Regions from separate parts of the Roseibium sp. SCP15 genome, predicted to be linked through region 1. Evidence: riboswitches for the same ligand, from Rfam matches in the RefSeq annotation. Region 1 holds a riboswitch; each other region holds the start of a gene.
What was found. A riboswitch is a leader RNA that binds a small molecule or an ion and turns the genes downstream of it on or off. The one in region 1 is predicted to bind S-adenosylmethionine.

Region 2: it holds a riboswitch for S-adenosylmethionine, as region 1 does, so the genes downstream of both, ABLO27_RS07935 (O-succinylhomoserine sulfhydrylase) here and ABLO27_RS02995 (homoserine O-succinyltransferase) in region 1, are expected to answer to the same signal.
Region 3: it holds a riboswitch for S-adenosylmethionine, as region 1 does, so the genes downstream of both, ABLO27_RS09425 (hypothetical protein) here and ABLO27_RS02995 (homoserine O-succinyltransferase) in region 1, are expected to answer to the same signal.

The regions. Positions count from the first base shown of each region.
Region 1 is NZ_JBDZYI010000001.1:650,607-661,217, reverse strand. Features, by position in the region: gene ABLO27_RS03005 (TRAP transporter large permease subunit) at 1-1,983, shown strand, start outside; gene dld (D-lactate dehydrogenase) at 2,040-3,758, shown strand; gene ABLO27_RS02995 (homoserine O-succinyltransferase) at 3,834-4,781, opposite strand; SAM-I-IV-variant riboswitch at 4,819-4,924, opposite strand; gene ABLO27_RS02990 (hypothetical protein) at 4,888-5,154, shown strand; gene ABLO27_RS02985 (helix-turn-helix transcriptional regulator) at 5,166-5,369, opposite strand; gene ABLO27_RS02980 (hypothetical protein) at 5,366-5,764, opposite strand; gene ABLO27_RS02975 (SDR family oxidoreductase) at 6,022-6,741, shown strand; gene ABLO27_RS02970 (ArsR/SmtB family transcription factor) at 6,842-7,153, opposite strand; gene ABLO27_RS02965 (alpha/beta fold hydrolase) at 7,202-8,038, shown strand; gene ABLO27_RS02960 (nuclear transport factor 2 family protein) at 8,073-8,477, opposite strand; gene ABLO27_RS02955 (hypothetical protein) at 8,769-9,029, opposite strand; gene ABLO27_RS02950 (LysR substrate-binding domain-containing protein) at 9,204-10,133, opposite strand; gene ABLO27_RS02945 (YdcH family protein) at 10,258-10,443, shown strand.
Region 2 is NZ_JBDZYI010000002.1:124,926-135,536, reverse strand. Features, by position in the region: tRNA gene ABLO27_RS07960 (tRNA-Gly) at 1-13, opposite strand, end outside; gene ABLO27_RS07955 (ion transporter) at 173-973, shown strand; gene ABLO27_RS07950 (gamma-glutamyltransferase) at 1,031-2,485, shown strand; gene ABLO27_RS07945 (IMPACT family protein) at 2,514-3,062, opposite strand; gene ABLO27_RS07940 (2'-deoxycytidine 5'-triphosphate deaminase) at 3,070-4,206, opposite strand; SAM riboswitch at 4,350-4,429, shown strand; gene ABLO27_RS07935 (O-succinylhomoserine sulfhydrylase) at 4,473-5,672, shown strand; gene ABLO27_RS07930 (Stf0 family sulfotransferase) at 5,925-6,710, shown strand; gene ABLO27_RS07925 (LysE family translocator) at 6,722-7,342, opposite strand; gene ABLO27_RS07920 (LysR family transcriptional regulator) at 7,441-8,325, shown strand; gene ABLO27_RS07915 (CDP-alcohol phosphatidyltransferase family protein) at 8,338-8,955, opposite strand; gene apaG (Co2+/Mg2+ efflux protein ApaG) at 9,120-9,521, shown strand; gene ABLO27_RS07905 (hypothetical protein) at 9,538-9,942, opposite strand; gene ABLO27_RS07900 (LytTR family DNA-binding domain-containing protein) at 10,071-10,611, opposite strand, start outside.
Region 3 is NZ_JBDZYI010000002.1:434,435-445,045, forward strand. Features, by position in the region: gene ABLO27_RS09390 (thiamine/thiamine pyrophosphate ABC transporter permease ThiP) at 1-1,349, shown strand, start outside; gene ABLO27_RS09395 (ATP-binding cassette domain-containing protein) at 1,336-2,028, shown strand; gene ABLO27_RS09400 (DUF3995 domain-containing protein) at 2,098-2,553, opposite strand; gene ABLO27_RS09405 (TetR/AcrR family transcriptional regulator) at 2,636-3,217, shown strand; gene ABLO27_RS09410 (glutathione S-transferase N-terminal domain-containing protein) at 3,286-3,990, opposite strand; gene ABLO27_RS09415 (SlyX family protein) at 4,187-4,399, shown strand; gene ABLO27_RS09420 (NADP-dependent oxidoreductase) at 4,440-5,441, shown strand; SAM-I-IV-variant riboswitch at 5,865-5,989, shown strand; gene ABLO27_RS09425 (hypothetical protein) at 6,031-6,339, shown strand; gene yciA (acyl-CoA thioester hydrolase YciA) at 6,344-6,730, opposite strand; gene ABLO27_RS09435 (hypothetical protein) at 6,918-7,139, opposite strand; gene ABLO27_RS09440 (group III truncated hemoglobin) at 7,133-7,633, opposite strand; gene ABLO27_RS09445 (RrF2 family transcriptional regulator) at 7,732-8,163, shown strand; gene ABLO27_RS09450 (Crp/Fnr family transcriptional regulator) at 8,160-8,849, opposite strand; gene ABLO27_RS09455 (ChbG/HpnK family deacetylase) at 9,083-9,880, opposite strand; gene ABLO27_RS09460 (hypothetical protein) at 10,077-10,511, shown strand; gene ABLO27_RS09465 (ArnT family glycosyltransferase) at 10,600-10,611, opposite strand, start outside.

The sequences.
Region 1 (10,611 bases):
GTCGCAGTCGCCATCGACAACGCAGTCAAGTTCACCGGCCATGTTGTCATGCTGGCAAACCTCGTACTTATCGCGGCCATTGTCATCCAGGTCGTCCTGCGTTACGCGTTCAACATCAATTTCCCGAAGCTCGACGAACTGCAGTGGCACATCTATGGCCTCGTCACCATGATCGGCGTTTCCTACGCGCTGACAACGGACAGCCACGTTCGCGTCGACCTGTTGCACATGCAGCTGTCACGGCGTGCGCAAAGGGTCATTGAAATCCTCGGCATCCTTTTCCTGCTTGCTCCTTTCATCTGGCTGATGATCGACCAGGGCTTCGACTATTTCCAGGAAAGCTATCGCGTAGACGAGCGCTCCTCGTCCGCCACGGGCCTGCCCTATCGCTGGGCCTTCAAGGCGATCATTCCGATCAGCTTCGTCCTTCTGGGCATTGCGGCCCTTGCACGCCTTCTGCATGACGTTCACGCCATTGTCGTCGCCGACCCTTCTGAGCGCGAAGGCCGGGGCTTTGCGCGCCTCCTGGTTCTCATCGGAATCTTTGTGCTGGTTACGGCCGGACTTTCGACCCTGGTCGAAACGACCGAGGAAATGCTCGTCATCGCCATGTTCATGAGCTTTGTCGGCCTGCTGTTTACTGGTTTCCCGGTAGCCTGGACACTGGCCGGAACAGGCATAATTTTCTGTGGGCTCGCTTACCAGTTCGATATGGGCAACATGGCTTGGACCGGCCTTGAGGATACGTTCACCGGCCTTGATTATCTGACGCTCGGCGCCGTTGTGAACCGGGTTTATGCCGTCATGTCCAATGCTGTTCTGGTGGCATTGCCGATGTTCATCTTCATGGGCCTGATGCTTGACGAAAGTGGTGTCGCTGAACGGCTGATGACCTCAATGACCCGGCTGTTCGGCACCGTGCGTGGCGGCCTTGCCATTACCGTCACTCTGATCGGCATCATCCTTGCCGCCTCGACCGGTATTGTCGGCGCCTCCGTCGTGCTCCTCGGCGTGCTCTCCCTGCCGGCCATGATGCAGCACCGCTATTCCAAAACACTGTCGACCGGTGTCGTTGCCGCCTCAGGCACGCTTGGCATTCTCATACCGCCGTCGATCATGCTGGTGATCATGGCGGACCAGATGGCGCTTTCCGTCGGCGACCTGTTCATGGCGGCGGCCATTCCGGGGATGCTACTGGGGGCGATCTATCTGCTCTATATATTCGGCCTTGCACTTCTCAATCCGAAAGCGGCTCCGGCCCCGGAAGGCGCCCGCGCGCCGGACTGGGCAGCCATCAAGGACATCTTTGTCGCGCTGTTGCCGCCGCTGGCCCTGATCTTTGCGGTCCTCGGCTCGATCTTTGCGGGTATCTGCACTCCCACCGAGGCCTCGGGCATTGGCGCTATCGGCGCAACACTGCTGGCGCTTGCCTATCGCAAACTGACTTTCACGAAGACATGGAACGTTCTGAAGGCCACCTTCAACACCACCGCCTACATCTTTGCCATCTTCCTGGGCGCGACGGTGTTCTCCTTTGTGCTACGCGAGCTCGGCGGCGACGAACTCATTGAAAACATGGTCATGTCGACCGGCCTTGGCCCGAGCGGTACCGTGATCTTCATCCTCGGCATCGTCTTCCTGCTGGGCTTTGTGCTCGATTGGGTCGAAATCACCCTGATCGTGCTGCCGTTGATGCGTCCGATCGTCAACGGGCTTGGTCTCGACATTCCAGGCTTCGGCGCAATGGATGAACCTGCACTGGTGTGGTTCGTTATCCTGGTGGCAGTGACACTGCAGACCTCGTTCCTGACACCTCCCGTTGGCTTCTCTCTTTTCTACCTGAAAGGGGTTTGCCCGGACGGCATCAAACTGACGGACATCTACAAAGGGATCATTCCATTCGTGCTGCTGCAGCTGCTTGGCCTGTCCCTCGTGTTCCTGTGGCCTGCGCTCGCCACCTGGCTGCCTTCGGTCGCCTACTGATCCAACCAGCGTGCCGCTCGCTGCGGCCCGCTGCTCCTTCCAGGACGAGGCTTGCCATGACCCGCGACACGCTGATCGAGAACTTGAAAAATATTGTCGGCAATCGTCATTGTCTGACGGAGAAAGGCAAGACCGAACGCTACCGTAAAGGCTTCCGGTCCGGTGAGGGCGAAGCAGTTGCGGTGGTTGTACCAGGCACGCTTGTCGAGATGTGGCGGGTTCTGGAAGCCGTTGTTGCAGCCGATTGCATCACCATCATGCAGGCCGCAAACACCGGACTGACGGAAGGCTCCACACCAAAAGGCAACTACGATCGGGATGTGGTCATCATCTCAACGCTGCGCCTCGACAAACTCCACGTGCTCGACGAAGGCCGCCAGATACTCAGTCAACCTGGCGGAACCCTGTTCACTCTTGAGAAACTCCTGAAGCCTTACGGCCGTCAACCGCATTCGGTCATCGGCTCATCGTGCATCGGCGCGTCCATCATCGGCGGTGTGTGCAACAATTCAGGCGGCGCGCTCGTGCGGCGTGGTCCAGTTTATACCGAGCTTTCTCTGTTTGCGCAGATCAACGCTTCGGGCGAACTCGAACTCATCAACCACCTGGGAATTGATCTCGGACAATCTCCGGAAGAAATTCTCGGAAAACTCGACCGCAACGAAATCGATCCGACGTGTGTGCAAGGTAACACAGGCCGCGGCTCCGACGACAGCTACAGCGACCGTGTCCGCGATGTCGACGCCGCGACCCCTGCCCGATTCAATGCCGATCCACGCGGTCTTCACGAGGCATCCGGCTCGGCCGGAAAAATCGCTGTCTTTGCCGTGCGTCTCGATACCTTTCCCGTCGAAACCGGTGAAAAGGTCTATTACATCGGCACCAATGATCCGGCCGAGCTGACAGCCTTGCGCCGCCGACTATTGACGGAACTGCCGGAATTACCCGTCAGCGGCGAATATCTGCACCGCGAGTGTTTCGACGTCGCGCACAAGTATGGCAAGGACACGGTGTTGATGATCGACTGGTTCGGCACCGACAGACTGCCATTGTTCTTTGCCCTGAAGGGCGCCATGGATGCCCGGCTGAACAAAATTCCCTTCCTGCCGAAAAACCTGACCCACAGGATGATGCAATTCCTCTCCCACCTGGCTCCCGAGGCATTGCCGCGCCGAATGCGAGATTTTCGCGACAAGTTCGAACATCATCTTATTCTGAAGGTTTCGGGTTCGAGCGCGGCACAGACAGAGGGCATACTTGCCGACACACTTGGCACCGACGGATGGTATCTCTGTGATGACAAAGAAGCCGGCAAGGCGATGTTGCATCGGTTTGCGGCCGCGGGTGCCGCGGTGCGCTACGGCGCTGTCCATGCCAACGAATGCGCGGACATTCTTGCGCTCGACATAGCCCTGCGACGCAACGATGCCGACTGGTTTGAGAAACTGCCAGCAGACCTCGAAGAGCATATCGAGGCAAAGCTCTACTACGGCCACTTCCTCTGTCACGTCCTGCATCAAGACTATGTCGTGAAGAAAGGCTCAGACCCCAAAGCCCTGAAGGCCAGCATGCTGGAGCTTCTTGACAAACGCGGCGCAGAGTACCCGGCGGAGCACAATGTCGGGCATCTTTACGAGGCAAAACCGGCACTCGCCGATCACTACAGGTCCCTCGATCCGACCAACAGCTTCAATCCCGGCATCGGCAAGATGTCGCGGGAACGAAATTATGGTCATTCCTGTTGCAGTCATCACCACGAGAATGCTGCCGAGTAGGCAGTGGTGACATCAATTGCCTGGGTTTTTGCCCGCGCCGCAAATTGCTCTGATCGGCCCGGCAGCATCCTTCGACTAGGCGCCAGCACTGAGAGGCGCGGCTGACTCGGTGTCCTCAGTCCTTCCGATCGAGTTTATGTCGAACGGCGTGGTCTGGTACATATCGTTGATCCAATTGCCGAACAGCAGATGCGCGTGGCCGCGCCAACTGTTTTCCGGTGGCAGTGACGGATTGTCCTCCGGGAAATAGTTTTGAGGCAGCCTGCCGCCACCATCGCGAGCAAATTCTTCGCCAAGGGTCTCGGTGTCATATTCGAGATGATTGAACATCAGCAGCATGCGGCGTGCAGGATCCTCCAACAGGCAGAGGCCGCTGTCGTCATTCTCTGCCAGAACTCTCAATCCACTATCTGCCGGAATGTCGTCGTGCCTGTTCTCTGTCCAGCGGGAAACCGGCACTTCAAATTCATCGCAGAAGCCGCGCAGATAAGGAGACGTCGGAGCGAGATTTCGATGCTTGAAGACCCCGAACCGCTTTTCAGGCAGCAAGTGCTTGGGCAAGCCGTGGAAATGATGAACGGCGGCCTGAGCGGCCCAGCAGATCATGAAACAGCGATGGACGTGGGTTTGCGTCCAGTTGAAAACTTCCGAAAGCTCCGGCCAGTAACGCACTTCCAGAAAGGGGCGCTTTTCCACCGGAGCACCGGTGATGATGAAACCGTCAAAGCGCTCGTCTCGAATGTCCGCCCAGGGCCGATAGAAAGCCTCCATGTGTTCCGCAGGCGTGTTTTGCGGAACATGATCCGTCATTCTCACAAGCGTCAGCTCGACCTGCAATGGGGTGGCCCCGAGCAGGCGCGCGATCTGCGTTTCGGTCTTGATCTTGTTCGGCATCAGGTTGAGCAGACCAATCCGCAGCGGCCGGATATCCTGGCGCATGGCTTCAGCCTCACGCATCACGATCACACCTTCGGATTCCAGTGAGCGGCGGGCAGGAAGATTGTCGGAGATTTTAATTGGCACGTGCGTCGATCCCTTTTTGCTGAAACGACGCTAATGGCGAGATCCGTTTGGTTGCCGGTTCGGCCACATTCCCCTTTCGGAGCACCACCTTGCTCGGAGCAGCAGGTTGGCGTTGGGCGTCGCCCCAACTCATAATGCGACGATCTTTTTATGTTGCCGGATCAGAATTGGCAACGGTGAATTATCACAATTCGTTCAAGTGGATCTGGCAGGCGTGGCACTTGATATGGAGAAGATCCTGCCAGACCACATCGCCATTGAAGTGTCAGTCTGGCTCGTTACGCATCGCGAACTTCGAACAAGCCGAGGCGTTAAACTGGCCTTTGATGTGTTTGCAGGAAGGCTATCTGCCAACATCGCCCGCACTGCGTGATGCAGCTCAGATCAATCTGGCAATTGAAACAGGTCTTCTACACGCACATTCAGAGCGCGGGCGAGTTTCAGGGAAAGGATCGTCGACGGTACGAAGACGCCATTTTCGACCGTGTTGATCGTTTTCCGGCTGACGTCGACCAGCTGAGCAAGCTCTGTCTGTGTCAGACCTGCCTCTTGGCGATGCTCCTTCAGATGGGTCTGTAGCTGCTTCACCCGGCACGCCCACGAAATGTTGCGATCGCCATCCACACAGACGGCGCGCAAATCAGCACGGCACCAATCCAAAGCAGCGCCTCAGACGCCTCCAATCCACGGGATTGGCTCAGAAAAAACAACACCCAAAAGCCGATCAACGCCGCCCAGTAGCCAAACTGATAAGATCCACGATGCGAGGCGACGGTCTGCTCGTCCCAGGATGGTCTGATAGCGCGAGGCCTGAAGATCGAGACGACAAATTGGGCAACAGCGCCCAGAATTGCGACAGCCCCGAGACCGATTATGTATCCGGATTCAATTGGAACTCCCACGGCGATGGAAAACAAGACGCCTGCAATCCCGCACACGAGCAATAGATTTGCGGCAAGCCGCGTCAAAGTCAGCGCATTCATGTCTCACCCCGCTTCTGTAACCTTCGCGTTACATGGGATTAAGAACGTGTAACGTCAAGGTTACATTTTCACCAAAAGGACACTTGCCAGACTCGGGGTTTCGACTGTTGACCGTTGGTAGTCTTCCATCCCGCTTCGCGGTGCGCCCTTGCGCGCGATGACATGCCCCATTGCACGCCGAAGGTGTATGGCCATGGCCTTCCGTGATAAAAATAGTTCGCAAAGTGATAGGCGCTGGACAGGAGGGAGTGGTTGAAATGAAGCAGCGTACGTTTCTTGTCACTGGTGCCAGCAGCGGCATCGGCCGTGCCGTTTGTGACCGTTTGAACCGCGATGGACATACTGTCATAGGTCTGGCACGCCACAAAGACCCAACTTTTCCTGGCGAACTTGTATCTGTTGATCTGACCAACGCCGACGTCACGGCATCCGTTCTGGCTGACATTGCCTGCCGGCACCGGTTGAGCGGGGTCGTGAACAATGTCGGCATTGTTGAAACACAACCCCTTGAGGATGTATCCCTCGACAAACTCAGGCTGGTTCTCGACCTGAACATACGTACCGCGGTTCAGGCTACACAGGCCGCCCTGCCCCGTATGCGTAAAGAGCAATGGGGACGGATCGTCAACATTGCCAGCCTTGTCGTTCTCGGGGGCCTTGAACGAACCTCTTACGCAGCGGCCAAAGCTGCCTTGATCGGCATGACCCGGGACTGGGCGCTTGAGCTTGCTGCCGAAGGCATTACAGCCAATGTGGTGGCGCCGGGCTCCACCGACACGAAGATGTTCCGCTCATTTGCACCGCCGGGCAGTTCCGAAGAAGCTGCCTACACCAACATTATCCCGGTCAAACGGCTCGGTGAACCAAGAGAACTTGCCGCCGCAATCTGCTTTTTCATGAGTGAAGATGCGGGCTTCATTACCGGACAGACACTTCATGTCGATGGTGGAGAGTCCATCGGCAAAGCCTCTTTTTGAGCAGCGTGACAATACTCTCGTGCTGCGTTGAACATCGCTTGCGAAAGTTGCTGGAAAGCGATATGTCGAAAAAGCGTTCGGTCTCGCCTGCCCACGAGCTCTATGTAGCTGCCAGTTCCTGCTGCAACCACGCCAGATAGTCCCGGATAGCAGCTTCATCGCGTTTGCAGTAAGACCACTTCTGATGCTTGCGAACGATAATAAATCCAGCCTGTTTCAGGATTTCCAAATGCCTGCTGGCGGTAGGCTGAGCGACGCCCAATGCCTCCGCGATCAACGTCATGCAGACGCCAAATTCTACAGGGTCCGCTGACCACTGGCTTGCAAAATGTTTTTCGGGCTCGGCCAGCAGCCTCAGGACAGACATCCTGGCTTCGCTGGCCATTGCCCTGACTTGGGTTGACCGATCCATAAATATCTTCATATAGTCATTTAGCTAAATGTCAATATGAGTACAGTCATGCTGGAACTGCCGGGCAAGTCGATAATTGAAGGGAACACGGTCAGATGGGGTGCAATTGGCGAAGGTCCTCCCCTCGTCGCCATTCACGGCACGCCGTTTTCTTCGCAAGTGTGGCGCAGGATCGTGCCTCATCTGGCAAACCGGAGGACGGTCTACTTCTTCGATCTGGTGGGATACGGGCAATCGGAGATGCGCGAGGGCCAGAACGTTTCTCTGGCCGTGCAAAACAGGGTTCTGAAAGCCCTGTTCAGCGAATGGGGGCTCGACCGTCCGGACGTTCTGGCACATGACTTCGGCGGCGCCACAGCGCTCAGAGCCTATTTCCTCGACGGATTGCGGTATGCGTCCCTGACGATCTTCGACGCTGTCGCACTCGCGCCCTGGGGCTCTCCCTTTGTCCAGCACGTCAGGATGCATGAGGAAGCGTTTTCCAAGATGCCTGATTACATGCACCGGGCCATGCTGGAGGCGTATTTGCAGACCGCGGCGCACAATCCGTTGTCCGCGGAAGCCATGGAAATCTACTGCACCCCATGGCTGGGACCGGTCGGTCAGCCCGCGTTCTACCGGCAGATCGCGCAGATGGACCAGAAGCATACCGACGAAGCTCAGGAAAAATATCGCGTCCTGGATTGTCCGGTCACTGTTCTTTGGGGTGAAAACGACGAGTGGATCCCGTATGAGAAAGGCGCGTCACTCGCAGCACTGATATCCGACCGACCGTGCATTCCGGTTCAGAATTCCGGTCATCTGGTGCAGGAGGACAGCCCAGAGGCCATCGTGGCTGCCGTTCTCAACCAGATTGCAGGCGAAAGAGCGAAAGCATTGATCTGATCCCGGAGGTCGAATTTCAGGAACCGCGAAAGCCTTACGCAGATCGCCAGCCATTGGCACAAGGAAGCGCGACGGTCAGACGCCATGTGCCCTCGCAGTTTCGCATCACGTAGTGGCTGTCGATTTTCTCAAGCAGCGATCCGTCCTTTTTGAACCTCTGAACATTGGAAACGTCAACAACGGCCAGTCCATTCCCGCAGGAAACCGCACTGACAGGCCCCAGTGTCGTGTGGCTGAAACCTGACTTTTCCAGTTCAGAGATCATCTCTTCGAAAAAGGCGAGAAGTACTTGCCGGTTCGGTAATGTGACGGCTCCACTCGGAAGCACGAAGGTTGTTGGCTCATCATAACAGGTAACCACCCCTTCCAGATCGCGCCGGTTCCAGCAATCCAGATACCGGTCAAACAGGTCTTGTGCTTCTTTGCTTGCGTCACTCATTGATGCTTCTGCCTTAAATCTACGGGTCCAAAAGGCACAAACTAACCTACTCCTGGTGGAATGTCAGAAACTGCAGCAGAAAGTTGCTTCTCCAAAAGACCTAATTTGAAGAGCCAGGCGAAAATCATTACTCCTGCGGCACTCAATTCGCCCTAGAAGTCCATGGTTCAAGGTTCTGCCGCAGGTTTGAAACCAACAACCAGGACCTGTTCTTTGCCTGATCATTTCCCTGACCAAGATTGACTGATGATCCAAGGTGGAAGCTCCAAGGCGAGCGCAATGGTGCTGAGATCAACCTTCGACGTAAAGAACAACGGTAGAAGGACGCACTCCGTCGTACTTCATTGCCGCGGCACCGGCATCGCTCTTCATTTTCGCTTCGAACGCAGCCAGGTCTTCAACATCCATGGTTACCGCCACCCGGTTAGCACCACCTGGCAGCACATATGTCCTGATGTTTGCACCAATTCCGGCAAAAACTTCTTCGCGTTTTGGAGAAGCAAGCCAGTGTGCGACATCGTCTACTTCGTGTGTGGCAACAATCTTGGGCATAGGACAATCCTTGTTTGAACATAGTCGTTTCAAACCCTGAATTTCATTCCTGCCCGAGCATTTCTTGCTGAAGTTTCAGCATAAAAACGAATTATGTCACCGCTGTGTTAGGTCACAGCAGAGCCTGCAGCGGCCAGATGCCTTCGTCAATAACGCGTCGCTTGTCAGGAATGCTCAAGCCGCCTCAACGCCTGTCACATGCATGTTTGCCACCGCCTCATGCGCCAGTGACAAGAGCTTCTCGTAATGAGCGGCCCTGGAGCTGCCGTGGCGCCAGACAAGATACATTGTTCGCTGCATCGGCACGCCTTCCACTTTCTTCAACAGAAGGTCGGGCTCCTTTCTGAACTCGGAGGCGATGTAGGCGGCGGGAAAAAGTGCCAGCCCCATTCCGATCGAGGCCATCTGCCGCAAGGCATCGAGGCTCGTTCCCTCATAGTCCTGCAGAAAGTCGGCACCTGCGGCCCGCGCCAATGCCTGAACATCGTTGTGCAGGCGGAACCCGGCGCTGAGCGAAAGGAGCTTTTCGCCTCTCAGAAGTGAGACAGGGATGACTTCCAGCCCGGAAAGCGGATGAGATCTTGGGACGGCTAGTGAAACGCTTTCATGGCACAAAACACGTTCTTCCAGTTGTCCCGAGGGCGCAACATCCGGCGTGATGATGCAGTCCAGCGCCCCGGCAGCCAGACCTTCTTCGAGAAGATTGGGCCGATCTTCACGAATATAAAGCTCCAGATCGGGAAACTCGCGCTTCAGGATGGGCAGCAGATAGGGCATGAAATACGGCCCGAATGTGGGGGACACACCAAGACGGATTAATCCGCCAAGATTTGCCTGCCCAACCTGCGCTGCCGCCACAATTTCGTCCAAACTCTCAATCGCCTGGCGTGCCAGCGGCAACAAGCGCTCACCGGCAGCTGTGAGGCTGATATCGCCTGCCCCTCGCTCCAGCAACGTGCAGCCCAATTGTTCCTCCAAGAGTTTGAATTGAGAGGACAAAGTCGGCTGCGAGACGTGACATTTCTCGGCTGCCTTACCGAAATGCAACGTTTCAGCGAGGGCAATAAAGTAGTCCAACTGGCGTGGAGACGGACGAAAACGCATCTGGATGACCCGGCTTATTGATGTTTTCTATCAATATAATTCAAACAATGTATTTCTTCTATGCAACTTTTCTCCCCATATCTGGATTGTCAGCGCAACAGCCGAAATGATGAGGAGATAGGCGATGTACAACCGTTTGAAATCCTTGCGTAGCCAGCACAATACCTTGGATTCTCTGATCCGTAGAGAGGAACTGCATCCCTATCCCGATACGCAACACATCCGCTCCCTGAAGAAGTTCAAGCTTCGACTGAGGGACGAGATCACCCGGATAGAGGGCGGTCTGAATTCCAACAGGCTGGCCTACTGACCAGCACCAACGACCACTTGAAACCAGGAATACCGGATATGAACCCGTTTTGGCCGTTCCTCCCCCTGCCTGCAATGCAGTCCCAGTTCTCCCGCCGAACAAGACTGCAAGACCTCGACGCACGGATGTCGTCCTTCCTGTCCGAGAAGCAGGCGTCGAGCACCAGCT
Region 2 (10,611 bases), on a different contig from region 1:
GAGCTACACCCGCTTGGCTCAGGTTGTTTTCTGCGCCGACTTGCGATGACTGTCAAGCTGGGGACACCTGTTTTCCCACGGCTCTTGATCTTGCGCTTTGAGGGATAAATCGCCATGTTCGCGCCGGCGCGTGAGTGCGCGTATCGGATTGTTTGAACTCCAGGTCAGTTGAATGCGAAATCAGGTCAAGGCGCTGGTCACCTCACGCAGGTGGGAAATCGGCATCATCAGCATAATCGTTCTGAATGCGGTGACACTGGGGCTTGAAACCAGTCCGGCGGTCATGGAACAGATCGGCGGAATTCTCCTGTTTTTCGACAGGGTGATCCTCGGCATTTTCGTCGTTGAGCTGATCCTGCGGCTCTACGCTCATGGCCTGCGTTTCTTCAAGGATCCATGGAGTATCTTCGACTTTCTGATTGTCGGAATTTCGCTGATGCCCGCCAGCGGTGCCTTCACGGTGCTTCGTTCGTTGCGCATCTTGCGTGTGCTGCGTCTCATTTCTGTTGTGCCGTCCCTGCGACGTGTCATTGGCGGTCTGGTCGCAGCCTTGCCGGGCATGGGGTCGATTGTGGTGCTGATGGCCCTGGTGTTTTATGTCTTTGCCGTCATGGCGACCAAACTCTACGGGGAAACTTTTCCGGACTGGTTCGGCGATCTTGGGGCTTCGCTCTATACGCTCTTCCAGATCATGACACTGGAAAGCTGGTCCATGGGCATCGTCCGCCCGGTTATGGAAGTCTATCCGCTGTCCTGGCTGTTCTTCGTTCCCTTCATCCTGTGCACGGCCTTCACCGTTCTGAACCTCTTCATCGGTATCATCGTCTCGGCGATGCAGGAGGAGCATGATGCCGAAGCCGATGCCAACCGGCAGGCTATCCATGACGATACGGGTCTGATTCTTGAGGAAGTGAAGGCGCTGAGAGCCGAGTTGCAGGAGCTGCGTGTCAAAGTCGTTGAACGTTCGACGTGAGGCATAGGCTGGCAGCAGCGCTTGCGTTTTTGTTAAGCGCATGATTTGTCGGAAGATATGGCACGGGAACCAAAAGGCACCATAGCAGCGGGGCATCGGCTTACGGCAGAGGCGGGGGCTGAAATGCTGCGTGAAGGCGGAAACGCCTTTGATGCTGCGATTGCGGCGCTGGCCATGGCATGCGTGTGCGAGCCGGTTCTCGCGTCTCCCGGCGGCGGTGGGTTTGCCATGATCCGCAACGGGCAGAGCGGTCAATCGACGCTGCTCGATTTCTTCCCGCAGACGCCTCGGCAAAAGCGAGGTGATTGTTCCAGAGGATATCGCAGCATCACAGCTGATTTCGGATCGGCTACTCAGGTTTTTCATATCGGACCTGCAACCGTGGCCGCACCGGGCTTTTTCGCCGGTTTGACGGCTCTTCATGAAAGGGGTGGGACATTGCCCCTTGCAGATCTTTTTGCTCCAGCGATCAATATCGGTAGAAACGGGCACCGGGTCACCGGTTACCAGCATTATCTGTCGACGGTGGTCCGGCCGATCCTGACGGCAACCAGGCCCGCAAAAAACCTGTTCGCACCTTCCGGCGAATTGCCTGCCGTCGGATCGACATTCTACAATCCCGAACTTGCCGACATGTACTGCGAATTGGCCCGCGCGGACTGGCTGCAGACCGAAATAGCGGACCAGCTGCTGGCCGAGCAGAGCGTTGACGGCCATCTCACCCGCGAAGACCTGGAAGGCTACGAAGTTGAGGTGAGAGAGCCGCTTTTTGTCACCCTTGGCGGGGCGTCAGTGTTCCTCAACCCGCCGCCGGCTGCCTGCGGAACGCTGATCCGCTACGCGCTCACACATTTGGACAGCTGCGATATGCCCGGTATGGCCAAGGCGCTCCACCTGACTGATCAGGCACGATTGTCTGCGCGTGGAGACCTTGCCAAGTTGCTGGATCGACCAATGCGCCAGAAGGGGACAACCCATATTTCCGTGGTCGACGCTCAGGGCAATGCCTGTTCGGTCACCGTTTCCAACGGGACGGGGAACGGTGAGATCGTCGGCGGGTACGGTTTCATGCTGAACAACATACTCGGAGAAGAGGACGTAAATCCGCACGGTTCGGCAGACTGGCCGACGGATACAAGACTTGCGTCCATGATGTGTCCGACTTTGATCGACGCACCGGGCGGACGTTTGATTGCCCTCGGTTCAGGCGGCTCCAACCGGATCCGCTCGGCAATCTTTCAGGTTGTCGCGCACATGTGCCTGGAACAGGTCGAACTTGAAGAAGCCGTCCGTGCGCCTCGGCTCCACATCGAGAACGGTCACCTGGACGTAGAGGTGCCCGATAACGACGGCGGGATCACGAAGTTGAAGAGCCTGTTCCCCGACCATCGCATCTGGCCGGAAAAGAATATGTTCTTCGGTGGTGTGCATGCCGTATCTGTCGACAGTGCAGGTCAATTTTCAAGTATTGGAGATGATCGCCGTGAAGGTTCAGCGGTGATCGTTGAGTGATGACGTTGAAACCGGTCGAGATCGCAGCTCAAAGCTCTGAAAGCACCTCTTCCGGCCCTTCAACAATCAGGTCGACCCCGGTCTCATTGTAATCCCGGGAAATGACCTTCAGGCCCAAACTTTCCACACGCCTCTCAAGATCCGAGCTCAAAGCAAATGCCGCGCTGACCTTTTTGGTCAAAATTTTCTGGAAGAGAACCAGTTCGGCATTGTTGATGGCATCCTGTGCGGCGCCCGAGTAAGCGCGCGCCAGACCTCCACCACCCAGCTTGGTGCCGCCGAAATAGCGCACGATCAAAACAGCGCAGTTGATCAGCTCTGCACCTTGCAGTACGCGCAAGGTCGGCATGCCGGACGTTCCTGCGGGCTCGCCGTCATCCTTGCCGCTTTCTTCAATCCGCCCGTCTTCCAGCAGTCTTCGATGCGCCGTGACGACGTGATTTGCTTTTCGATGCTCTTTGCGCAGCTCTTCAAGCCGGCCTTCAAAGGCGTTTACCGGTACGAGAAACGCGAGGAAGCGGGACTTCCGGTCTTCCAGATATCCTTCGAATTCACGCGTGACTGTCTTGAAGGCCATGCGGATTTCAGGACGGAACCTTGAAGTGCTTGGACAGTTTCAGGGCTTGACCCTGATAGTTGGATCCGATCCCTTCGCCGTAAAGCGTCGCCGGTCGCTCCGCCATATGTTCGTAGACGAGACGGCCGATGGTCTGTCCGTGTTCCACGATGAACGGAACGTCATGTGAGCGGACTTCCAGCACGGCACGCGAGCCGACACCACCGGCGCCGACATGCCCAAAGCCGGGATCGAAGAAGCCAGCGTAATGCACCCGGAATTCGCCGACGAGCGGATCGAACGGAACCATCTCGGCAGCATAGTCGGGCGGTACATGCACCGCCTCCTGACTGACAAGGATGTAGAAATCGTCCGGATCAAGGATCAGTTCCGCTGACTGCCTCCGGTAGATCGGCTCCCAGAAATCAAGCGGGTCCTGCGCACCGACCAGGTCGACATCAATCAGGCCGGAATGCTGCTTGGCGCGATATCCGATCAGACTGCCGGGGCCATCGCCCTCCAGGTCGATAGACAGCTGCACACCGCCTCCGATCCGCTCATTGCCACCGCTCATCAAGGTATGTGTCTTGTGAACGTGCTCCAGCTCGTTGTCCGGTATCAGGGACTGCCCGCGGCGGAAGCGGATCTGGCTGAGCCGGGAACCGGTCCGCACCAGGATCGGGAAGGTCAGCGGCGAAATTTCTGCGTAAAGCGGTCCGGTATAGCCCGCCGGAACCGTGTCGAAGGCGAGGCCGTTGTCGGTGATGACGCGGGTAAAGACATCAAGGCGGCCCGTTGAACTTTTCGGGTTCGCGGTTGCCGAAATATCCGGCGCGAGTGCAAGGCTTTCCTGTAGTGGAACAATGTAGACACAGCCGGTCTCCAGAACTGCGCCGTCCTTCAGATCAACCGTGTGCAGCTTCAGCTGCTCCAGCCGGTCGGCAACCTTGATGTCGGGGCCGGGAAGAAAACTGGCGCGCACGCGATAGGCAACCTGCCCGAGACGCAGATCGAGGCTGGCGGGTTGAATCTGGCCGGTGACAGGTGGTTCTGCGGCCGAAATCTCTCCGGCGGCGAACATCGCCTGAATGATCCGTTCCGGCAAGATGCCGCTGGCTGAAAGAGTTGCGCTTCCGTTCAAGACCTGACCCGCTGCCACGTTCATGGAGTTAACCTGCAAATTGTTCAGATAAAGTCCTTAACGGATGCAGGGGCTCCAGCCAACAGGCATTCTCGTTCGCAAAGTTCTTTTGTGAAGGACGATCAGCACCAAATGAATTGACCTTGGAGGTGTTTTCACGTAGGAGAAACGCACTTCGTGGTGATTTGGGCCGGCCGGCTTGCAGCCACGTTAAACAAGTTGCTAAAAAGGCCGGAGGTGCGAACCCCGGTCTTCAGGCTGGGGTTTTTTGCGTTTGGAGCGAACGAGACATGACTGAGAACACCAAGACCGGTAACAAAAACTGGCGCCCTGCAACCACATTGGTCCATGGCGGCACAACGCGGTCGCCCTTTGGTGAGACCTCGGAAGCACTCTATCTTACTCAGGGCTTCGTCTATAACGGCGCTGAAGCCGCTGAGGCCCGCTTCAACGGTGAGGACCCGGGATTTGTCTATTCCCGTTACGCCAACCCGACCGTGGCCATGTTCGAGGACCGCATAAAAGCGCTTGAGGGCGCGGAAGCTGCGCGCGGGACAGCCAGCGGCATGGCCGCCGTCAACCTTGCGCTTATGGCCTCCGTGAAAGCCGGTGACCATGTTATCGCCGCCAAGGCACTGTTCGGGTCGTGCCGCTACATCTGCGAAACACTGCTGCCGCGCTTCGGTGTTGAAAGCACCCTTGTTGATGGCACGGACATCGAACAGTGGAAGGCAGCCGTTCGGCCGAACACCAAGGCCCTGTTCCTGGAAAGCCCGACCAACCCGACGCTGGAGGTTATCGACATCGCGGCCGTTGCCGAAATCTCCAGGAATATCGGCGCGCGCCTGATCATCGACAATGTCTTCGCCACTCCACTGTATCAGTCGCCGCTGGAGCTCGGTGCCGACGTGGTCGTCTACTCGGCCACCAAGCACATTGACGGGCAGGGCAGATGTCTCGGCGGCGTCGTGCTGTCCGATGAAGAGTGGATCACAGACGAAGTCATGCCTTTCGTCAAACACACCGGTCCCCACATGAGCCCCTTCAGTGCATGGGTGCTGTTGAAAGGCCTTGAAACCCTGCCGCTACGTGTCGCGCGCCAAACCGAAAGCGCTGGTCAGATTGCCGACTTCCTGGCAGGCCAGTCCAAAGTCTCCCGTTTGATCTATCCGGGGCGGGACGATCATCCGCAGGCAGACGTCGCCAAACGCCAGATGTGCGGCGGGTCCACCATGGTCGCCTTTGAAATGCAGGGGGGCAAGGAGGCTGCTTTCCGCTTCACCAACGCGTTGGAAATCATCCGGATTTCCAACAATCTCGGTGACGCGAAAAGCCTGATCACCCATCCGGCAACCACAACGCACCAGTCGATTGGCGAAGAAGCGCGTGAAGAACTCGGCATCTCCGATGGCATTCTGCGCCTCTCAGTCGGCCTGGAAGACCCGCAGGATCTTCTGGAAGACGTCGAAAAAGCACTCAGCGCAATCTGATCAATCAGAAATATTGCAGCTCAAACCCCGGTCCCTGTGGCCGGGGTTTCTGCTTTGATGAACCATCGCTGCACCAACGTCCAGGCCTTCGGGTGAGGCGCGGAACTGTTGCTCCTGCGCCACTCAGCGCCCATTGATGTGTCGAGTTCGCGGATTAAAGCTATGCAACCCTAAAATGCTGTGCCATTCGAATTTCGCCTGCATGGTTTCTGTAAACAGAGCCTATGCTTCCATAGGTGATGGAGAGAAGGTGTGAGTTCGACCGGACCAGAGACGAATTATCAGTCATTGGTGATCTGCACTTCGCCGCGCAGTGGCAGCACCTTGTTGTGCAAGCTTCTTGCAGCAACAGGAAAAGCGGGAAATCCGAACTCTCATTTTCATGAACCTTCGCTCGACAAATGGCTGAAGTCGTACGACCTTTCTGCCGAGGAATTTTCCAGTGACCTTCAGCGGTTGGAAGCGGTCTTCAAGGCTGCGAAAGAGCTGGGAACCAACGGAACGGGCATGTTCGCCCTTAGGATGCAAAGAAAGAGCTTTGACTTCTTTTCCAGGCAACTGGAAATCCTGCATCCTGGACTGTCGACCGATCGTGCCCGGATCGAAGCGGCCTTTGGCAGGACCCTGTTCATTCACCTGACGCGCAAAGACAAGATTGCCCAGGCAGTCTCCTTTGTGAAGGCCACTCAATCCGGCCTTTGGCACAGGTCCGCCGACGGCACGGAACTGGAACGGCTTTCCGAGCCCCGGGATCCCGTCTATGACGCAGAGCAGATAGCCAGCCACTTCCGGCAAATGAACACTTATGAAGAAGAGTGGGCGCGTTGGTTTTCCGCAGAGCGGATTGATCCCTTGCGAATAACCTATGACGAACTCTCTTCAGACCCGGAAGCCGTTCTGATACGCATTTTCGATGCTCTTGGCTTTGAACACGAGGCGGCGCAGGGAATTGCGCCTCCTGTGGCCAGACTGTCTGATGCGACCAACCGGGAGTGGATTGACAGGTTTGCAATGGAGCTGCGTGAAGGCAACGTTTAACGGACAGGCGGTCACCCGCCTCTGGCAAGTGTGCCCATGAAACCGGCGGCACTCATCAAGGCCGCGCCACTCAATCTGTTCAGGACCTTGGGATGACTGCGCAGAAAGCCGAGCAGCCGCTTGGCGCCGACCGCGTAAAGCATGACGAAGGTGAAATCCAGCACGGCCATGGTCGGACACATGACCATCAACTGATGCGTGAGGTTGGCTGAGGGATCGATAAACTGCGGAAAAAACGCAGTAAAGAAAATCAGTGCCTTAGGGTTGCCGAATGCTACGAGAAAACCGGATGCGAATAAACGTACCGGGCGTGCATTTGCAGCGCCAGTCTGCAAGCCATCCAGCCGTGGTTCCGAGCGCCAAAGGCGTAGGCTCATGTCGATCAGGGTCAGAACGCCTGCCCATTTGATCACCTGAAATGCAAGTTCGGAACTGGCGATCACGATACCGAGCCCCACTGCGACGAGCAGCATCTGAAGCATGTTGGCGAAGATGTCGCCAAGAGCTGTAAACAGCGTTTTCCTTGTGCCGTAGTTGAGCGAGTGAACGACCCCCAGAAGAATGCTGGGGCCGGGAGTGACGGTCAGGATCAGGGAAGCTGCGACGAAGGCGAGCCAGATTTCAAGAGACATGAAGCGAATCCGGAAGGAGAGGGAATTAAGATGCGCGATAATTCTCAGACATGTGTTACATAAAAAAATAACCTGAAGTTATAACGTTGAGTTCTTTCATGAATGAGACCGACATTCCCCTGACAATCGCCCGCGCTCTCAAATTGATCCTGGAAACGGGCAGCGTTTCCGAGGCTGCGCGTTCGCTCAACGTGAGCCAACCTGCCATCAGCAAAGGGATTTCCCAGTTGGAAAGACGATTTGGAATGCCGTTGTTACAGCGGGGGGCGAGACCGTTGAACCTCACGGACGAAGGGCAAATGCTTGCCGACTATGCCGAACGAGCCGGATTGTTGCAAAAACAGGTTCTCCAGAACCTGGATGAAGCTGCAAACAACCGTTTGGGCGCCGTCCGCCTCGGGTCCTTTGGCTCTTCCGCAAGCTTCCAGATTCTGCCGAAAACGTTGGCCGCGTTCGCTCGGAGGTACCCGGGCATTTCGGTTGAAATTCTTGAATTTCCCGATGGGGAGTTGCAACAGATGCTGGAGGACGGAATTGTCGATATGGCGATCATGACGGTTCCGCAGGACGATGGGCTCGACATCATTCCGGTCGCGACTGACAAGCTTGTCGCGATCCTGGAGACCGGCCATCCACTGGCTGAAAAACCGAGCGTAAGCGCTGCCGAATTGGCTGCTCATCCGTTTATTCTCACCAAGGGAGGCAGCGGTCCGCTGGTGGAACGTTGGTTCGCCGCTGCAGGTCAGGCACCACGAACGGTGCACACGGTTCTTCAGATAAATTCGATTTTGGCGCTGGTTGAGGCCGGACTGGGCGTTTCAGTCATTGCGGAATTGGCTCTGCCGGAAGGGTCGGGCAACTATCGCGCCCTGCCGCTGCACCCTGAAGCGCCGAGGTCTATCGGGTTTGTTCGCAAGGAGAAATCCGCAAGGTCAACCGCAGTGGATAGGTTCTGGAAATTCTGCTCACGTTTCGACTATTAGCGCTTTCTCAAATCAGCCGTCGTTCCGGTCGAGAGATTTCACGCCAATCAGCACTCGCGAGGCGGCGGAAATCAGACAGACGACAGTGAACACCCACGCAAGAACCGCGAACCAGTCCGGAAACAGTGCCATCAGCAGAAACAGGGTAATGGTCTCGGTACCCTCAGCAAGACCGCCGAGATAGTAGAGCGATTTCTTGCCTTGCCTGTCAGTGGAAAGGCCACGTCTTTCAGCCATGATCGCAAAGGCCAGGAAGGCGGAGCCGTTTGCATAAAAACTGCAAAGAAGCGCTGCTGCCGGCAGCGCATTGGCTTCCGGGTTCTGGATTGCAAAGGCAAGCGGGATGGCACCATAGAAGAAGAAGTCGAGCGTGATGTCCAGGTAGCCACCGAGATCGGTTTTCCCGACGGCTCTTGCGACCGCTCCGTCCAGCCCGTCCGCAAATCGGTTCAGCGCAATCAGAAAAAATCCGAGCAGAAATTCACCAAGGGCAATTGAGATTGCAGCTCCCAGACCAAGTACAAATCCTACCAGAGTGACACTATTGGGGCTTATGCCGGCATTTGCCAGGTGCCGCCCCATCCGGTTCAAAGGTGGGTCTATCAGAGGGCGCAGACAGGCATCGAGCATGGATTGGACACTTGGTTCTGGTAAATTTCAGCGCTGTACATGCAAAATCCTTCCGGAAATCACAAGTAAGTCTCTTTCACGCTTACGTCATTCGCCCTATAAGCCCCACCTGAAAGAACAGGATCGAAGCGTACAAGCTCCAGCCTGAAAGCAAAGGAACAACCGTGTCCGGCAGTTATAGCGCCACTACCGATGGGATCGAAGTCTCTGTTGAACCGTTTTATCTGGACGATGAATCGAAGCCGGAGGAAAGCGAGTTCATTTGGGCCTACATGGTGGAGATCCATAACGGCACTTCCGAGCCTGTGCAGCTGAAATCGCGCTACTGGCAGATTACCGACGGTCTCGGCCGCTCGGAAGTCGTGAGCGGGGAAGGGGTCGTCGGTGAACAGCCTGTGATCGAGCCCGGCGAGACTTACGAATATTCTTCGCATTGTCCGCTTTCAACCGACAACGGCATCATGGCCGGCTCTTATTCCATGGAGCGGCCCGACGGAACGCTTTTCGAAGTGATGATCCCGGCTTTTTCCCTTGATCTGCCGGATGCTATCCGCAGCCTGAACTGAGAGTGCCGGCGGGCCTTTAGATACTCGCGAGGCCGCCGACAAATCCAATGAGAAGCCAGAGAATCCACTTCTGGCGATTAAAGGCCGTAAGCAGTGTCACAAAGAGCGCTGCAAAGAGCACGTAGATCGCGTGTCCGGCAAATCCCGTACCAAGCACCCATGCAAAAAGATCAGGGTCGCGGTCCTTGGCGAGGTGAAAATGATCCTCGGCAAACATCACGAGCGAATCGGCCATTACGCCAAACATCCATCCACTGAGTGCGATCAGCATGCGGAAACCCCAATTCACCGGTTTCTGCTGTGGGGCATTGATAACGCGCCGGGCGCGTTGCGCAGCCCTTTGCTGAATGGCGACTTGCTGTCGATGCCGCCTCAGCGGGTAACGCACACTGACGTGACTTCCGAAAGAGGAATTGCTCATTCCCGGTCTCCACACCCCGCAGCGCCAGGTTCGGCGTTTGCGACACTCGATAGTTTTGGAGACGCTGCTCCCCGGCATGGTCATAGGGCGGCAAATCTTTACGGAGCGGAAAAAAGGTTACTCAAATTTTAACGAATTGGTGCAGCATTTGTCGTCAGGTTTGCTGGAGGCGTAGAAAAGCTGTCGGCTGCGCGTTGCTTCTTCAGGTCCGACCACCGACGGCGGCTGACCGGTATCCGGTCTCCGTTGGTCATCAGGCAGCTGTAGGCACTGCCCGAACGCTCGACATTCTTGACGTGCGAAAGATTGATCCAGTGGGAACGGTGGCACTGCAAACCGTTGAGATGTTCAAGCTTTTCAACGCAATCTGAAAATCTTTCGGTTATGAGAGCGCGGCCCTGGCTAGTGACGATTTCAACATAGTGATCTTGCGCGGCCATCCTGATGAGGTCCTCGCCAAGATCTGCTGAAACACCTTCCATCAGATCGCTCAGTTTCGGCGGAGCCGGATGAACTGTGTTGGTGGAAGCTCCAGAGACGTCGTTTACGGTTTCCGGATTTTGCCTGGCCTCCCGGCGGAAGAGGAAAGCCACGATGACCGCCAGCAGCAAGATCAGCGGAGCAATCGCAACCACTTCATCCAGATAAAGCGCCGGGAAGCTGGACAAG
Region 3 (10,611 bases), on a different contig from region 1:
CGATCCCTGTTGCCCGCGCGCTGGCGAGACGGCGGTTCCCCGGCAGAAGTGTGCTGATCGCACTGCTGGGTGCCCCCTTCATCCTTCCCGTTATCGTAGCCATTATCGGTCTGCTCCAGGTTTTCGGGCGCGCAGGATGGATTTCTGACGCATTGGGCTTCTTCGGACTGCCACCGATCCGCATTTACGGATTGCACGGTGTTGTCCTGGCTCATGTCTTTTTCAACCTGCCTTTGGCCACGCGACTGATCCTTCAGGGGTGGCAGGAAATTCCCTCGGAACGGTTTCGACTGGCTGCGCAACTGGGGTGTCATGGCAGTTCAATGTTCAGGCTCATCGAGCTGCCAATGCTGGCGAGGATCCTGCCTGGCGTTCTGGCCGTGATTTTCGCTATCTGTCTGACCAGCTTTGCAGTTGCACTCACCCTGGGTGGCGGCCCCCGGGCCACGACGATCGAACTCGCGATCTATCAGGCATTCACCTATGACTTTGATCTGAGCCGGGCCGCGATGCTGTCAGCCTTGCAACTCGTCCTGACGACTGCCGCCGCCTATGCCGCGCTCAAACTCTCTCGAGGTGACGGCTTTGGCGCCGGCCTTGACCGTGCCGTTCGCCGCTGGGACGGCGGGAAGCCAATTGCCGACACACTCTGGATTGCGCTTGCTGCAATTTTTCTACTCCTGCCGTTGGTATCGGTGGTGATCTCTGGGCTCACTGGACTTGTCTCATTGCCGTTGGTCGTCGTCCAGGCGGCCATGACCTCGCTTGCAGTCGCGACAATGAGCACCGCGGTCCTTTTGCTGATGGCGCTGCCCATGGCAGCGACCATCGCCACCGGGCGATACGGATGGGTTGATATCAGCGGCATTCTTGGGCTTGCGGCCTCGCCCCTGGTTATCGGCACGGGATTGTTCATCGTGCTTCGGCCGCTGGTTGATCCGACCTCGCTTGCATTGCCGGTTACCGCTCTTGTGAATGCAGTGATGGCACTGCCCTTCGCGCTTCGCATCCTTGTTCCGGCCGCGCGCGATGCCGTCCAGCGTCATGGTCGGCTCGCTCTTTCTCTGAACATGGAGGGCAGAATGTTCTTTGCCCGGATCCTAATCCCCCGTATGCGCCCTCAAATCGGATTTGCCGCCGGGCTCGCAGCGGCTCTTTCGATGGGCGACCTCGGCGTTATCACCTTTTTTGCCAATGCGGAGACAGCAACCTTGCCGCTGCAGATCTATCGCCTGATGGGGGCCTACCAGATGCAGGCGGCTGCAGGTGGGGCGTTGCTACTGCTGGTTTTGTCCATGACCGTTTTCTGGCTCCTGGACCGCGGAGGACGCTGGCATGCTGAAGCTTGACGAATGCAGTATCACCAACGGCGGTTTCACCCTGAAAGCAAACATGGCGATAAAGGCCGGGAACCGTGTCGCGATCATTGGCCCATCGGGGGCAGGCAAATCGACACTTCTGGAAGCAGTTGCAGGTTTCCGTGATCTCGTTCGCGGTGATATTTTCTGGCGGCGGACGAACATCACCACCCTTTCTCCGGGCAAGCGTCCGATTGCCATGCTTTTTCAGGACGGTAATCTCTTCCCTCATCTGACCGCAGAACAGAATGTCGCCCTTGGACTGCGGCCCAGCGGGAAACTGTCTGTGGACGAGCGAAGCCAGGTGCAGGCTGCCCTGGCGCGCGTCGGCCTGACCGGCATGGGAACACGCAGGCCCTCAGAGCTCTCCGGCGGGCAGCAAAGCCGTGCGGCGCTTGCCCGCGTTCTGGTGCAGAAACGGGACTTGTTGTTGCTGGACGAACCTTTCGCCGCCCTGGGTCCTGCCCTGAAAACTGAAATGCTGGATCTGGTTTCAGCCCTTGCTGTTGAAACCGGCACGACGCTTTTGATGGTCAGCCATGCGCCCGAAGACGCCCGCCGGATCGCGGATCGGACGGTGTTGGTGGCGGATGGTATCGCACATCCGCCTGTGCCCACATCCGAGCTCTTCGAGAACCCGCCCCCTGCCCTTCGCGATTATCTCGGTTGAAACTCGTCTTACGGTCAGAACGGTTTGACGCGCGTGTGCGAACCGCCTCGCAGAATCAGATCGGCTCCCTTAGGAAAATACCAGGACCATGAAACCTGCGCCTAAAGCCAGGCACAGCGGCGCGTAGTACCGTTTGTCGAGCGTCTTGAACGGCTCTTCAGCCTGCATGCGAGAGAAGTACGGCGTATAGCTCAAGATACCTCTTCCTAAAAAAATCAGTCCAATTCCTGCAAGCGACAAACTCAGAATTGTTGGAAGCAGCCCGGACGGCAGAACAGTCGCGACTGGATTGTTCAGAATGCCTGCAGACAAAAGCGGCAAGATCGCCGCAATCGCAATCAGCCCAGCAACCAGAACGGTCAATGTTCTACCGGGCATTTGCCTCATGCCCTTTGCCCCGACCACCATACGCACAAGGGATGCTTCGTCCCGCGCCGGCCAAAGTCCTCCAAAGCCCCAATAGAGATGCAAAGCCGAAATCCCGGCCAAAACAAGAAAAAGAACACTTGCAACTGACGTGACCACTTGAACCTCCGACGACAACCATACGGTACCGTATGTTGACTTGCTTGCGCTTGTCAATACGCCACCGTATGGTCGCAACATAATGCAGGACCAAAAGACACCATTATCGGCCATCGACTGGATCCAGGCGGCTTTCAGGGCGCTGGCCAAGGGCGGGCCGCAGGCGATCCGTGCCGAGGCAATTGCCCGCGACCTGAAGGTCAGCAAGGGATCGTTCTACTGGCACTTCAAGGACGTCCCTGCTCTGAAGAAGGCAATGCTGGACCACTGGCAGCGCAAGGCGACTGAAGCAATCATCCAGTTGGTCGACAATTCCGGCGAAAACTCAGCTGGAAGGCTTTACCTTCTGGTGGAAGTGGCAACGAATACCGACACGTCTGCCTATGGCGGTGTGAATGTAGAGGCTGCGATCCGGGACTGGGGCCGATACGATGAGCACGCATATGAAGCCGTCAAGACAGTCGACGAGAAGAGATTGCACTATGTGACGGAGCTTTTTTCAAGTTGCAGCGTTCCAGAACCGCAATGCAAACGCTTCTCCAGGCTGCTTTATAGCAGCCTGATCGGCCTGGAAGCCCTGAGCGGAAACACGAAAGCAGATCGCAAAGACGATCTCCTCCAACTCTTGGACGTGCTGCTTGGCGGCAACAAAGCGGCCAGTTAGCGCTGTGCTTTCATCAATTTCCGCGAGAAAAGCGACGGACCGCCGCCTTTCCCGCAAAAACCCTTGCGCTAGACCCGCGCAGGAATGTTGATCGACTTCTCACTCGCCGGCCGGCTCAGGCATGTGTCCACCCAGCGGACGACATTTTTGAAATTCTGGTATCCGACAACTTCGGCTGCCTCGTAGAAGCCGTTGATGTTTCGTGCCCAGGGCCAGCAAGTGATGTCGGCAATCGAGTATTCATTGCCAACGATGTACTCCTGCCCTTCCAGTTGCCTGTCCAAAACACCAAGCAGACGGATGACTTCGTCGCGGTAACGCTCGAACGGGCGGCGGTCCTCATATTCCTTGCCGGCAAATTTGTGGAAGAACCCCAGCTGGCCCGTCATCGGACCCAATCCGCCCATCTGCCACATGACCCATTGGATGGCCTCATACCTGGCAGCCGGATCTTTCGGCACCAACTTGCCGGACTTCTCCGCAAGGTAAAGCAGAATGGCGCCGGACTCCCACAAAGCCAGAGGCTTCCCATCCGGCCCGTTCGGGTCGATCATGGCCGGGATCTTGTTGTTCGGGTTGAGCGAGAGAAATTCGGGAGAATGCTGGTCACCACTGCCGAAATCCACCAGGTGAGGCTCATAGGGAAGACCGGTTTCCTCCAGCATTGCCGACACCTTGATGCCGTTCGGTGTCGGCAGGGAATAAAGCTGGATCCGGTCCGGATATTGAGCCGGCCATTTGCGGGTAATCTGGAAATCGGACAAGGCGGTCATGAATTTCTCTCGCTGAAGTGATTTTCCCCGGATACGAATATCGGGTTTTCGGGTTCCATATAAGGCATTTGCCAGTGATTTGAACCATCGGCAAGATACGATGAATGAATTTGTTCTTTTGTGATAATCCGCCTATACGTGCGTTTCACCGTTCCGGGTGTTAACCCCACTACCAAACGACAAAGGGAAGCCGGATATGGCCAATGAACACGAGGCCCGGATTGACAAGCTCGAGATCGATCTGGCTCATGCCACACACACGATCGATGACCTCAACAGCGTCGTTGTTGAACAGGGCAAACAGATTGACCGGCTTACGCGCGCGCTCTCCAACATGACCGATCAGGTCGAGGAGCTGATGGAAAACGTTCTGCCCGGCCACCAGATCGAAAAGCCTCCGCACTACTGAACGTGATGTCCACGTCCCCTTCACAAGCGAAAGGCAGCCAATGAACAACACGCGGCTTCTACTAAAGTCCCGTCCGGATGGACGTCTCGGCCCTGAACATTTCGACCTTAGAGACGAGCAACTTGGATCACTGACCGACGGCAAAGCCCGAGTCAGGGTTTTGTATGTATCGCTCGACCCGGCGATGCGCGGCTGGGTATCTGCGAGCACCGACAGCTACCTGCCACCGGTACCGCTGGGAGACACAATGCGCTCGCTGGGAGTGGGTGTCGTGGAAGAGAGCAAGTCCGACGCATATCAAGTCGGGGACTGGGTCACGGGCATGACCGGCTGGACCAAATTTCTCGATGTTGCGCCCGGAGATCTCAGTGTCGTTCCACAGCTCGCAAGCATCGAAGACTACGTCGGCATTCTGGGCCTGCCCGGTGCGACCGCCTGGCATGGTCTTGTTGTTGAGGGCCAGGCCAAGGCGGGTGAGACGCTATGCGTGACCGGCGCTGCCGGATCGGTCGGGTCGCTGGTCGGACAGATCGGAAAGGCTCTGGGCCTCCGGGTTATCGGCATCGCCGGTACGCAAGAAAAATGCGACTGGCTGGTCGATGAACTCGGCTTTGACGCAGCCCTCAACTACCGCACGGATGACTTGAGCAAGGGCCTGAAGGAGTTCGCGCCGAACGGGATCAACCTGCATTTCGAAAATGTGGGCGGCGAACCGTTCAATGCAGCCTTGAAGAACATGGCTCCGTTCGGGCGGATGATCTTTTGCGGTTTCATTTCCGTCTATAATGGCGAGGCAAAAGACACGCCTCCGGAAATGACCGCGATCGTCCGCAAGCGCCTCACCTTGAAGGGCTACGTGATGACGGACCATTTCGACACGTTCCCGGCAATCTTTCAGGAACTCGGGAAGCTGATGATGGCAGGAAAGTTGCGATACCGCCTCGATGTGACCGAGGGTCTGGAAAACGCACCCTCCGTGTTCAACAAGCTTTTCGACGGAACCAACAAAGGGAAACTGGCCATCAAGGTTTCGGACCTTTGAACGCGAGTCCAATTTATCCTTGAAAGGCCGGAGCCCGTCTCCGGCTTTTTATGTTTTCAACGGCGTGAGAACATCCAGTAATCCGTTGCGAGGGGATTGATCCATGCCAAGGAAAGGCGCTGGAAGCCAACCAGTGTGAAAGATGGTTCCTACTAAGGTGCAGCATGCGGATTATCCGTCTGTTCACTTTGACTGGCCTGATCGCCGCTTCGATTGCCGGCTGGTACAGACAGAATAGGCAAGGTGATCCTGAACAATCGGCGAACCTAACGAAGGGTTCACATGTTTACTGATGGAGCCTCCCAAGTCACCGTTCTTGAACGTCCACGTCCAGGCGAGACAAGCAAACTTCGCGTCAAAATCGTCTTTGAAGGCAGCGCAAAGACACGGACTTGCAATGCTCGAAAGGACATGGCATAAGCCACCCATCATCAAGAGAAGGGCTGGCGCCCTCGCCAACCTGCCAAACCGGGCAAGGTGGTTTCCGCAACAGGGATGCGGTCGGTTTGATCCTCATGAGAGGCTTATCGGCAACGAAGCGGTTGATTTTCATGCGCCAGTCCTCCTCGGGCAACCGATGGAGGATTTTTTGTCTAAACAGCCATTTGCCGGTCTCGCGGCCGACCTGATCGAAGACCAGCTGGCCACGAAAGCCGAGATTGCCGGTTCTGAAATCTGGCAAGAAGCTGCCGAGGATTGCGTCCTGGCGCGGATCAAGTCCCTGCGACTGATCGGCGGCCTGCCGCGTCACAAATCTCCTCTGCCCCCGGATGAACGCATAGAGCGCCTGAAGGCGTTGCTTCACTTATGGGCCAAGGGCTGCACCTGCGCCGTGGACGAAGATCTCTTCGCGGATATCCTCAACCGGCACAGGCAGAAACCGGCATATTCCAGCTGAGTGACTAGTCCTTCTTGGGGACCTGACGCGGTTTGCCGTCATCGTCCACCGCAACCATGGTGAAAATTGCCTCGGTTACTTTTTCGCGTTCACCGTACCGGTGGCGAAGAGCCCAGGCTTCCAGCTTGATTTCCATGGAAGAATTGCCGACGCGGACGACGTCACTGTAAACGCACAATACGTCACCCACCTGAACGGGACGGATGAACTTCATCTTGTCGACAGCAATGGTGACGACGCGACCTTCGGCCCGTTGCCCCGCCATGATGCCACCCGCCAGATCCATCTGGGACAGAACCCACCCTCCGAAAATATCGCCATTGGCGTTGGTATCAGCGGGCATTGCCATCGTACGCAATGTCAGTTCACCGGTCGGTTCGTCGTCGCTCACGCCTTAACTCCCTCAATTTCAGTCGAGGACAGAGTAGCGTGAGTGTGCGGGAGCACAAGGGCAGCGGCTCAGACGATGAGCATCAGGATCAGCATGATCCACAGGGGGAGCGGTGCGGCAATCCAGATCAGCAGGATCGGCAGCCCGCGTGGCAACAGTTTCGACATCGACATATTGAATTCCATTTCTAGCTGAGCGACGGCAACTCGGCCACCGTCAGGACCACCAAAGCAATCATGCCTGTGACGAATGCAAGTTTCGCGCTGCCTATGAGTGTACGCCCCGCAACATCAAGCTTCGGCAACGGCATCTTGCGGGAGTCCAGATACATGGACATCAGCATGATGGAAAACACCGTGAACCAGACAGCCACGAGCGCTTCTGCAATGAGCACGATTCCAACTAACATGATCCACTCCAACGCACTTCCCGGGAAGACAGTTCCGGCGGAGGCTCCGCGCCGGCAATCCCGAAGGTTGCAAGCCAGAGACTCTGTGCGATGCGTTCGGCGACAGCGATGATCTCGTCCGCAAGTTCGGGAACGAACAGCTCACGGACGACCGGTCGAAATACGCTCAGCCATTCGGCATAGTCGGAACTTACAAGTTCCTTCTGCTTCAGATGAGCCGGTACGGGTTTGCCCTTGTAGGCACCGTTTTTCAGCAGCACCGCCTGCCAGAAGGTTTCCATTTTCGGCAGATGTTCCTGCCACTTGCCTTCAAGCCGGTTTTCGAAAATTTCACCTAGGCGCGGGTGCTGCCGGACACAGCCGTAGAATGTGTGGACCAGCACGTGGATCGATTGCACATCGACATTTTCATACCGTTGCAGGCGATCACCGTTTTCCGGCACGGCACGCCTTTGCAATTTGTATCTGTTCGAAGCGGAATTGCGGGCTTCCATCGCCGCCTCCTAAAACATTCATTTAAGATGCATCTTTTAAATGACACAGACACGCGCTAAAATCAACATCTAACATGAATGTTTTATAGGACCCTGCTATGCGGCTCAGTCAGGCCAGCGATTTTGCGTTGAGAATTCTGATGGCCACGGCTCAATCGGACGGACCGCAAACCGTCGACAAGTTGAGCGAACAGCTCGGCCTGGCCAAATCGCATGTAATGAAAATCGTCGCGCATTTGGCCAGAGGCGGCTATCTGGAAACAACGCGCGGGCGCGGTGGCGGGATCCGTCTGGCAAAATCCCCGGACGGCATCCGGCTGGGTGAGGTCGTCAAGCTGATCGAGCCGGATCTTGGTGTGGTTGCCTGCCTGCAGCCCCAACCGGCAATCTGTGCGTTTCTGCCCCGTTGCGCCCTGAAAGGCGCCATGGCCCGGGCGGCCGAAGCTTTTCTCGACAGCCTCAATTCAGATACGCTTGCTTCGATCCTTGCAGGGACTCAGGTTGCTTCCTTGCTCGAAGAAGCGGACTAAAGCGTCGACGCCTGTTCCAGAAAGTCGATCTGCTCAAGACAATAATAGCCGGAAATCCGGCTGATTGTGCCGGAGCGCTTCCAGTCGTTCAGCACCCGGCTGACGTTTTCACGTGCGGCACCAGCCATGTTGGCAATGTCAGCCTGGCTGAGTTTGTAGTGAATGAGAACACGGCCGTCATCGAGCGGTTTGCCGAAAGTCTCGGAAAGCTGAAGCAGGGTTTGCGCCACACGGCCGGGAAGCGGCAGGAAGGAGCGAGCAGCAAGAACGTCATTGGCATGCCGCAAGCGTTTTCCAACGATGGACAGCATGTGACGGTAGACAGCCGGGTGTTCGTCGGCAAAACGTTCAAATGCAGCCTTGTCGATAAAGGCAAGCTGGGCTTCCTTCAACGCGCTGACCGTGGCAGATCGCGGCCGCCCATCAAGCAGGGCGAGTTCACCTACCAGGTCGCCGGGCCCGAGCACTGCCAGCAATTGCTCGTCGCCTTCCACCGACAGAAGCGAGACTTTCAGGGACCCTTCGAGAACTGCATAACAGCCGTTTCCAGGGTCGCCGTTTTCAAAGAGGATTGTGCCGGCAGCAATTTTCATTGGCCTAGCAAGGCGGGACAGGCCAACTGCCAATTCCGATTCCAGCCCTTCAAGAGAAAAGCTGTTCTTCAAAAAATCTCTAATTTCCGTCACGCCTGACCCCTGCCTGTACGTATGCCGACACCAATTATTTTTTGCCCAAGCGCAATCCTGTGATTTCCATCACGTGCAATCAAGCAAAATATCCCTATATCAAAGGACATGGAAGCGGGGCCGCCCCTCCCCCCTTCTTGACCTCCACGAAAAACGGCTCTGTTCCCCGCAGGGCCGTTTTTTCGTTGTACCGGCATTCAATGCATGAAAACGCTGGCCGCCGGTCATCAAATCTAGTTCAAAAAAACATCCTTTTTGTCCAGCGTCCGGAAAAACCGGTCACTGGACAGAACTTCATACTGACATTCGCGAATGGCAATCTTCTTGCGTGGCTCATTCCGCCTCAACCGGTCGTCGGACTGACCGGGAATCGCCGCGACGAAGCTCCGATCGCTCATGCCGTCGAAATGATTGTGCAACAACCGGTGCAATTCTTCCGGATCGCTTATCTCGGGCAAAGGCTCTGCTTTCGGCAGCATCTGCATCTGGTAGGATTTCGCCAGTCTGGCAAGTCGAAGCGTCTTCAGTCCGGAACGGATCGGCGACACGACCAATGGCGGTTTGTCGAAATCCGAGCTTTGCACCGCCTTGAAAACAAGGCGGGCCAGTGATGAGCGCTCCAGCAAACCTTCCCGCACGGCGATGAAGTCCGGCTGGCGTTTCATAAGCACGCTGTATCTCGCCAACTGGGCCTGGGCTTCCTCAAGCAGCAGTTCGTCGGGCAAAAGCCGGAAGAAAGCCCGTCGTTGAAGTTTTTCCCGCGTCATCATGCGGTCGCCATAGACTTCCTGCATGCGCGTGCTGACTGGAGACACCCGGTCGCCGCTGAAAGCCAACGTCACGCCGAAAAGCACCTGGTCACCAACTTTATCGGCCAACTCCTGAAGCGGCCGGAATTCTCGCGGCCACAGTTCCGTTGCCACCAGCGCCCCAAGAGCACTTAGACGGCCGCGTTCGGCCAGGTCCCGCAAGGCGCGATCGACCCCGAAGGCGAGACCATAATCAAGAGCTCCAAGTGTAATGCGCTTCATGAATTTCCGCAGGCGGACCAGATTCTGAAAATACTTCTCCTTCCCTGCGGCATTCGGGAAGGCATTGCAAGTCCAATACGCAGATTGATATCAAAGAAACAAAGCACCACTACTACGACTGATTACTGACAAAGGACACTATGCAACCTGGTGAACCTGCCTCAACGAGATTTCAAAGGCAACGCAGTTTAGTTAAATGAAAATATCAGATTACTTCGCATCATGGGAAGAATTCAGCTCCCTTCTGCATGAAAAATTCAATTATCCCAACCGTTACCCGTCCAAATTCATAGAATACGTATTCACCAACATTCAGAAATTCGAGTACGAGTACATACCAAACTGGGAAGATCTCGATGACACCGAAATTTTCGACATAGTCTGCTGGAAGAAAAATTATGATGGTCAGCTTTATGTGATAACCGATGCTTTGTATGAAAAAGGGCGTGGGCCGCTGAAAATAGACGGATTTTTTCTACGCGAGCTCGTCCAAAAGCATCGTGCATTCTTTGGCGAACCTTTTTTCAACGGCGATGTGCTGATGATCAGCTTTGAGAAAAAATTCATCTGGGATTTCCATCATAATGGAGCGTCCGCAAACATAGATTTATCAAATATTGAATTCGGCTGACGCTCTCTCTTGAAAGAGACCAGATTGCCGGACTTATAACAACGTCGTTTCAGTTCTGCCAAATACAACAGCACGTGGTCCAAACGCATCATTTATAGGA